One region of the Nocardiopsis protaetiae genome, then DNA from elsewhere that is predicted to be linked to it. Evidence: riboswitches for the same ligand, from Rfam matches in the RefSeq annotation. Region 1 holds a riboswitch; the other holds the start of a gene.
What was found. Region 1 has a riboswitch for glycine ahead of gcvT (glycine cleavage system aminomethyltransferase GcvT). Riboswitches for the same ligand answer to the same signal wherever they lie in the genome.

Region 1 (4,405 bases):
TCCGCATCCCGTGGGTCAGGTGGCCGCCGTGGGCCAGGTCCAGACCGAGGATGGTGTCGCCCGGCTTGAGCAGGGCGAAGTACACGGCCGTGTTGGCCTGGGCGCCCGAGTGCGGCTGTACGTTGGCGTGCTCGGCACCGAACAGGGACTTGGCCCGGTCGATGGCGAGCTGCTCGACGACGTCGACGTACTCGCACCCGCCGTAGTAGCGGCGGCCCGGGTAGCCCTCCGCGTACTTGTTGGTCAGGACGGTGCCCTGCGCCTCGATGACGGCCTGCGGAGCGAAGTTCTCCGAGGCGATCATCTCAAGGGTGTCGCGCTGGCGGCCCAGCTCCGCGTCGACCGCGGCCGCGACTTCCGGGTCGAGTTCGCTCAGGCTCTGGTTGAGCGTGTTGTCGGTGGCCATCGGGGGTCAGTCCTCGCCTTCGGTCAGCTTGGTGTACTCCTCCGCGGAGAGCAGCGCGCCGGGCTCCCCGGCCAGGCGCACCTTGAACAGCCACGCGCCGTAGGGGTCGGAGTTGATGGACTCCGGCTCCCCCTCCAGGTCCGCGTTGACCTCGACGACCTCGCCGTCGACGGGGGAGTAGATGTCGCTGACGGACTTGGTGGACTCCACCTCGCCGCAGGTCTCGCCCGCGCTCACGGTGGTGCCGGCGGCGGGGGCCTCGACGTAGACGATGTCGCCGAGGGACTCGGCGGCGAACGCCGTGATGCCGACCGTTGCGACCCCGTCCTCGATCGAGACCCACTCGTGTTCGGCGGTGTAACCCAGCTCCGTGGGAACGCTCACTTCAACTCTCCTTGGAGGTTCTCTTCATTCCTGCCGCGCCGCCGGGTGACGGCCGCCCGGCCCGGCCTACGTCCGGATCGCGTCCCGCCCGTGCCGATCCCGATCAGGGGTGCAGCCGCGCGGGGCGCGTGGGGTCCCGTTGGTGCGGGACCCACGTCTCTCAGGCCTGCCGCTTGTAGAACGGCAGCTCGACCACGTCGACGTCCTCGCCGCGGCCGCGCACGTCCACGGTGAACGCGCCGGTCGCGGTGTCGAGTTCGCCGTCCACGTAGGCCATGGCGATGGGGCTGCCCAGGGTGGGGGAGGGCGCGCCGCTGGTGATGGTGCCGACGACCGCGCCGTCGCGCAGCACGTCCTGGCCGCGGCGCAGCGGACGGCGTCCGCGCGCGACGAGGCCGATGAGGCGGCGGGGGCGGGCGGTGCGGGCGGCCTCTTCGAGGGCGGCCCGGCCGACGAAGTCGCCCTCCTTGTCGAACTTGACCACGCGGCCCAGCCCGGCGTCGAAGGGGGTGAGGTCGGTGCTCAGCTCCTGGCCGTACAGCGGCATGCCCGCCTCCAGGCGCAGGGTGTCGCGGGCCGACAGCCCGGCGGGCACCAGGCCCCGGTCGGCGCCGGCGGCGATGAGCGCCTCCCACACCTCGACGGCGCGCTCGGCGGGCTTGACGAAGATCTCGAACCCGTCCTCGCCGGTGTAGCCGGTGCGCGCCAGCAGGACGGGGACCCCGGCGACGGTGTGCTCGTAGCCCGCGTAGTAGCGGATGGAGTCCAGGTCGGCGTCGGTGAGCGGGGCCAGGATCTCCACGGCCCGGGGGCCCTGGACGGCGATGAGCGAGTACTCGGCGGACTCGTCGGCGACCTCGACGTCGAACCCGGCGGCGCGCTCGGCCAGGGCGGCGGAGACGACGTCGGCGTTGGCGGCGTTGGCCACCACGAGGTACTCCTCCTCGCCGAGCCGGTAGACGATGAGGTCGTCCAGGACGCCGCCGTCGGCGTCGGTGATCATCGTGTAGCGGGCCTTGCCCGGCTTGACCTGCGACAGGTGCCCGACCAGGGCGTGGTCGAGGGCGCGCCCGGCGTCGGGGCCGGTGAGGCGGATCTCGCCCATGTGGGAGAGGTCGAACAGGCCCGCGGCCTCGCGTACGGCCTTGTGCTCGGCGGTCTCGCTGCCGTAGCGGAGGGGCATGAGCCACCCGGCGAAGTCGACGAGGGAGGCACCGGCCTTCTCGTGGATCGCGCGCAGGGCGGTGGGCCGCGACGCGGACGCGGGCTCTGACATGGGTACTCCCGAGAGGATGGGCGTCGTATCGTGCATAGGCGTTGCCATCCTCCCCCTCTGTCATCTGTGCCTGAGAGCTTCACCGCGCGCTCGGCGTGGCTTGCACCTTCGGCGAGGGACGCGGTCCCTGCTTTCCAGAGTGGTCTCGCCCGTACGGTCCACTGTGCCTGAGAGGTTGTTTCGGGGAGGGATTGCTCCTTCGGCGGCCCGCGCCGGCTGCGCGGGCACTCTCCCGTACGGGGTCAGCAACACGTTCAGCCTAGCAGCGGCCGTGGCCGCTCCCAAGGGCGGCCGCCGCCGTGCGGCCGCCCGCGCGAACGGACCGGTCGAATCCCCGGCGGGGCGGGCGCGCACGGACTACCGTGTGCGGTGAACGGAACGGAATCGGGTCGTTGCGGTTCGTGTACCGAGGGAGACCGAGTGCTGGTGGACACGCGGAGGATGAGACGGATCGGGTGCGCGTCGGTGGTCGGCGCGACGCTGGCGGCGCTGCTGGGCTGCGCCGCTCCGCGGGAGGACGGGGAGGGGCCGGGCCCGTCCCCGGGCGCGGACAACGCCGCCGCGGTGGGCGGGGACGTGGCCGCGGTGGAGCGGGCGGACCTGGCCGCGGTGTTCGAGCGGGCCGGGGCGACGGGCACGTTCGTGCTCTACGACACACAGGACCGCACCTCGGTGCTGGTGGACCCCGGGCGGGCGCGCGAGCGCGCGGTGCCGGGGGAGACGTTCGACCTGGTGACGGCGCTGGTGGCGCTCCAGACGGGTGCGGCCGCCGACGCGGGGGCGGTGGCGGGCGCCGGGGAGGCCGCCCACCGGGACGCGGTGGAGCGGGTGGGCCGGGACCGGCTGGCACCGTGGGTGGACCGGTTCGAGTACGGCAACCGCGACGTCGGCACGGGGGAGGACGACTTCTGGGCGCGGGGCCCGCTGGGGGTCTCCGCGGTGGAGCAGACGGAGTTCCTGGCCCAGCTGGCCCGCGGAGAACTGCCGGTGGACGCCGCCCACCAGCGGGCACTGCACGCGCTCACCCTGGTGGAGGAGGGCGAGGGGCACACGCTGCACGGCCGCGCGGCCTGCGAGGGCGGGGGCGCGCCGGGGTGGTGGGTCGGCTGGGTGAGCGGCCCGGCGGGCACGCACACCTTCGCCCTGCGCCTGGAATCCGGGGCCGACGCATTCGAACCGGGGGACTGCGAGGCCCTGGGCCGCGAGCTGCTGGCCGCCCTGGAGGTCCTCCCGCGGGAGTCCGCGACCCGCTAGGCCCGGCCCTGGGAACGACGACGCCCGCCCCGTTCGTGAACGGTGCGGGCGCCGGTGCGTGTGCGGACCGGCTAGGCGGTCTTGCGGCGGGCCCGGACGGCCTCGGCCAGGGTGGTCAGCACCTCGGTGGTGGTGTCCCAGCCCATGCACTTGTCGGTGATGGACTGGCCGTACACCAGGTCCGCCGGGTCGCCCAGCTTCTGGGCGCCGGGGACGAGGAAGCTCTCCAGCATGACGCCGATGATGCCGTCCTGGCCCTCGGCGACCTGGGCGGCGATCTCGGCGGCCACGCCCGGCTGGCGCTCGTGGTCCTTGCCGCTGTTGGCGTGGCTGGCGTCGATCATCAGGCGGCGCGGCAGCCCGGCCTTGGTGATGACGTCCAGCGCCGCGTTCACCGAGGCGGTGTCGTGGTTGGGGCCGGTGCGGCCGCCGCGCAGGATGACGTGGCAGTCGGGGTTGCCCTCGGTGACGACCACCGAGCCGGCGCCCGCCGGGTCCACGCCGAAGAACGTGTGGGAGGCGGCGGCCGCGCCGACCGCGTCCACGGCCACCTGCACGTCGCCGTCGGTGCCGTTCTTGAAGCCCACCGGGGTGCTCAGGCCGCTGCTCAGCTGGCGGTGCACCTGGCTCTCGGTGGTGCGGGCGCCGATCGCGCCCCAGGACACGGCGTCGGCGATGTACTGCGGGGTGATGGGGTCGAGGAACTCGGTGCCCGCGGGCAGCCCCAGCGAGTTGATGTCCAGCAGGATCTCGCGGGCCAGGCGCAGGCCGCGCTGCACGTCGTAGGTGTCGTCGAGGCCGGGGTCGTTGATGAGCCCCTTCCAGCCGACGGTGGTGCGCGGCTTCTCGAAGTACACGCGCATGACCACGCACAGCTCCTCGCTCAGCGAGGGGATCAGCTCGATGAGGCGGTGGGCGTAGTCCATGGCCGACTCGCGGTCGTGCACGGAGCAGGGGCCGACGACGACCAGCAGGCGGTCGTCCTCACCGTCCAGGACCCGCTTGACCTCGGTGCGGGAGCGCTCGACCAGGGCGGTGCGCTCATCTCCCAGGGGAAGCTCGGCGAGCAGGTCCCGGGGGGCGAT
Region 2 (4,405 bases), on a different contig from region 1:
CCGCCTCGGGCTGGCCCGGGTGGTTGGGCAGGAACGCCGCCAGGTGCGAGCGGACCGCGACCGGGCCCACGCCCGGGCCGCCGCCGCCGTGCGGGATGCAGAAGGTCTTGTGCAGGTTCAGGTGGCTGACGTCGGCACCGAACTCGCCCGGCTTGGCCCAGCCCACCAGCGCGTTCAGGTTGGCGCCGTCGACGTAGACCTGGCCCCCGGCCTCGTGGACCAGACGGCACACCTCGGTGATGGTGTCCTCGTACACGCCGTGCGTGGACGGGTAGGTCACCATGATCGCGGCCAGCACGTCCGCGTGCTTGGCGATCTTGGCCTTGAGGTCGTCGACGTCGACGTTGCCGCCCTCGTCGCAGGCCACCACGGCCACGCGCATGCCCGCCATCACCGCGCTGGCGGCGTTGGTACCGTGCGCGGAGCTGGGGATCAGGCACACGTCGCGGTGGTCGTCGCCGCGCGAGCGGTGGTAGCCGCGGATGGCCAGCAGGCCCGCGAACTCGCCCTGGGAGCCGGCGTTGGGCTGGAGCGACACCGCGTCGTAGCCGGTGATCTCGGCCAGCCAGGCCTCCAGGTCACGGATCAGCGCCACCGAGCCGGCCGCCTGGTCCAGCGGGGCCAGCGGGTGGAGCCCCGCGAACTCCGGCCAGGTGACCGACTCCATCTCGGTGGTGGCGTTGAGCTTCATGGTGCACGAGCCCAGCGGGATCATCGTGCGGTCCAGCGCCAGGTCGCGGTCGGAGAGCTTGCGCATGTAGCGCAGCAGCGAGGTCTCGCTGCGGTGGGTGTTGAACACCGGGTGGTCGAGGTAGTCGACCCCGCGCGCCAGGTCCTCGGGGACGCGGTCGGCGTCCTCGTCCACGGCCACGGCGGACTTGGCGGAGCCGCGCCCGGCCTCGCCGAACGCCTCGGCCAGCGCGGTCAGGTCGGCGACGGTGGTGGTCTCGTCCACGCTGACGCCGACGGTGGCGGCGTCCACGCGCAGCAGGTTGAACCCGGCCGCCAGGGCGTCCTCCACGACCCGGTCGGCGCTGGGCACCCGCACCCGCAGGGTGTCGAAGAACGCGCCGTGGACGACCTCGAAGCCGCGCTCGGCCAGCGCGCCGGCCAGCGCCGCGGTGCGGGTGTGCACCTGGCGGGCGATCGCGCGCAGGCCGTGCGGGCCGTGGTAGACGGCGTACATCCCGGCCATGACGGCCAGCAGCACCTGGGCGGTACAGATGTTGCTGGTGGCCTTCTCGCGGCGGATGTGCTGCTCGCGGGTCTGGAGCGCCAGGCGGTAGGCGGGACGGCCCGCGGTGTCCACCGAGACGCCGACCAGGCGGCCCGGGATCTGGCGGCGCAGCTTCTCGGTCACCGACATGTAGCCGGCGTGCGGGCCGCCGAAGCCGAGCGGGACGCCGAAGCGCTGGGTGGAGCCGACGGCGATGTCCGCGCCCAGGGCGCCGGGGCTGCGCAGCAGGGTCAGCGCCAGGATGTCGGCGGCGACCACGGCCAGGGCGCCGCGCTCGTGGGCGGCGGCGATGACCGCGCCCGGGTCGCGCACCACACCGCTGGAGGCCGGGTACTGGACCAGGACGCCGAACGCGTCGCCCTCGGGCAGGCCCTGGGACAGGTCCGCGACGACGACCTCGATGCCCAGCGGTTCGGCGCGGGTGCGCAGCACCTGGAGGGTCTGCGGGAAGACGTCGGAGTCGACGACGAAGACGTCCGCCTTGCTCTTGGAGGCGCGGCGGGCCAGGGTCATGGCCTCGGCGGCGGCGGTGGCCTCGTCCAGCAGGGAGGCGCCGGTGACGGGCAGGCCGGTGAGGTCGGAGACCATGGTCTGGAAGTTGATGAGGGCCTCCAGGCGGCCCTGGGAGATCTCCGGCTGGTAGGGCGTGTACGCCGTGTACCAGGCCGGGTTCTCCATGATGTTGCGCAGGATCACCGGCGGGGTGAAGGTGCCGTAGTAGCCCTGGCCGATGAGGGGCTTGACGACGGTGTTGCGGTCGGCGAACGCGCGCAGCTCCGCGAGGGTCTCGGCCTCGCCGATGGCCTCGGGCAGGTCGAGCGTCGCGCTCCGGCCGGGGGCGCTGAGGATGGACGCGGGGACGGCGGCGGCCATGAGCTCGGCGGTGGAGCCGTAGCCGACCGTCTTGAGCATCTCCTCGACGGCGCCGGGCGCGGGACCGATGTGGCGGTCGGCGAACACGCGGGCGGGTGCGCCGGGGATGTTCACGGGCTGGTCGGGCACGGAGACCTCCTGGTGACAGGGCCGATGCGGATCGGCGGTGTTCCTCACGGTCTCCCCCTCTGTCACCGGGCACGGCGGTGCCCAGGCTTCAGAGCGGCCTTCTCCGTGCGGTCCGTGGTGCCTGAGAGGTTACTGGGGAGTATTGCCCCGTCGGCGCCCCTGGGTCAGGGGTCTCTCCCGCGCGGTATCGACAGCCTGCTGACGCTGTGTTCACTTGTACGGACAGGGTGAATGTCGGTTTTCATCCCTGTTGTGGTTACGACCGTACTCGATCGCACCGCCCGTAGCCGAGTCCCCCCGCGCGTTGCGCGCGCCTCACCTGCCCGGGCACGACGAGGGCCCGTGCGGCCGTCCCTCCGCACGGACCCTCCACCGTCCTCTCTCGGACGGTCCCGGTGGGGCCGGTGCGCGGCCCCGCCCTCTTCTCTCGGACAGTCCCGGGCCGCCCGGCCGCCCCCAGGCGAAAGGACTCACCGTGCGCCGCGTCACACCCCTCGTCCCGCCCGCCGACCACCCCGGGCGCGCCGCCCGCCGAACCGCCCACGGGATCCCCGGTCGCGTATGCCTCCGGTCCCGGACGCCGCCGCGCCGGGGCCGCGCCGCCGGGGCGTCGGCGGCGGGCGACCGTGGGAGATGCGGCCGCCTCCGCTCGGGCGGCCGCAGACGATGGCGGCGGTGTCCGACGCGGCGCGGTCCCTCGACCGAGCGGCGGCGGGCGAAGGCGGCGGTGTCCCCCGACCGGGCGACGGCAGGCGAAGGCGGCGGTGTCCCGAAGAGGAACCGAGACTCGCCGCCAGGGGCCGGGACACCGCGGCAGGCCCGGGAAAGGGCGGAGCCCGTGCGGCCGTCCCTCCGCACGGGCTCCTCACCCATCTCTCTCGGACAGGGTTCGCGGAGGGCCTCGCACGGCCGTCCTCCGCACGAAGCCCTCACCACTCTCACTCTGTCATCACTCTCGGACGATCCGCAGCCACACCGCCGTGTCGGACGGCAATCGGTCGCCCTCCAGGGGGCCGCTGGCCAGCAGCACCCCGCCGTGGGCGGGCAGGTCGGCCGGGCCCCCGCCCAGGTTGACGACGCAGGCCACGTCGTCGCGGACGAACGCCAGCACCTCCTGGGGCGCCTCCAGCCAGCGCATCCCCGGGCCGTCGGCGGGCGGGGCGCCCAGGGCGGGCTCGGCCCGGCGCACCGCCAGCGCCCGGCGGTACAGGTGCAGCATGCCGTCGGGGTCGGCGGCCTGGGCCGCGGCGGTGTGCGCCGACCAGCCCGCGGGCTGGGGCAGCCACGGGTCGGCCGCCCCCTCGGGGCCGAACCCGAAGGGCGGCGCGTCCCCCGACCACGGCAGCGGCACCCGGCAGCCGTCCCGGCCCCGGTCGGTCCCGCCCGAGCGGGCGAACACCGGGTCGTCGATCAGCTCCTCGGGCACGTCCACCTCCTCCAGGCCCAGCTCCTCGCCCTGGTACACGTACACCCCGCCGGGCAGGGCCATGGCCAGCAGCGCCGCCGCCCGCGCCCGCCGGGTGCCCAGTTCCAGGTCCGTGGGCTCCCCGTAGCGGCGGTCGGCGAACGAGAACCCGGTGTCCCCCGCCCGCCCGTACCGCGTCACGTGCCGGGTCACGTCGTGGTTGGACAGCACCCACGTGGCGGGCGCCCCCACCGGCGCGTGCGCGGCCAGCGTGCGGTCGATGACCGCCCGCAGCGCCTTGGGGTCCCAGGGGCAGCTGAGGAAGTCGAAGTTGAACGCGCTGTGCAGCTCGTCGGACCGCAGGTAGCGCGCGAACCGCTCCGGGTCGGGCAGCCACATCTCCCCCACGAACACCCGGTCGGGCCCGTAGGACTCGGCGATCCGCCGCCAGCGCCGGAACACGTCGTGCACCCCGTCGCGGTCGGAGAACGCGCTCTCGTCCCCCTCGGCGGCGTCCGGCAGCGCCGGGTCCTTGACCATCCCGTCGGCCACGTCGATGCGGAACCCGTCCACGCCCCGGTCGAACCAGAACCGCAGGATCGCGTCGAACTCCTCGCGCACCCGCGGGTGCTCCCAGTTCAGGTCGGGCTGCTGCGCCGAGTACAGGTGCAGGTACCACTCCCCCGGGCTCCCGTCGGCCTCGGTGACCCGCGACCACGCGGACCCGCCGAACCGGGACCGCCAGTTGTTGGGCGGCAGCC

Region 2: it holds a riboswitch for glycine, as region 1 does, so the genes downstream of both, gcvP (aminomethyl-transferring glycine dehydrogenase) here and gcvT (glycine cleavage system aminomethyltransferase GcvT) in region 1, are expected to answer to the same signal.

What each region holds. Positions count from the first base shown of each region.
Region 1 is NZ_JBJJBV010000076.1:16,917-21,321, forward strand. It holds gene glyA (serine hydroxymethyltransferase) at 1-406, opposite strand, end outside; gene gcvH (glycine cleavage system protein GcvH) at 413-790, opposite strand; gene gcvT (glycine cleavage system aminomethyltransferase GcvT) at 951-2,066, opposite strand; glycine riboswitch at 2,211-2,311, opposite strand; gene ACJOT3_RS14095 (penicillin binding protein transpeptidase domain-containing protein) at 2,508-3,320, shown strand; gene ACJOT3_RS14100 (3-deoxy-7-phosphoheptulonate synthase) at 3,392-4,405, opposite strand, start outside.
Region 2 is NZ_JBJJBV010000323.1:2,385-6,789, reverse strand. It holds partial or broken gene gcvP (aminomethyl-transferring glycine dehydrogenase) at 1-2,239, opposite strand, end outside; glycine riboswitch at 2,338-2,429, opposite strand; gene ACJOT3_RS30620 (glycoside hydrolase family 13 protein) at 3,189-4,405, opposite strand, start outside.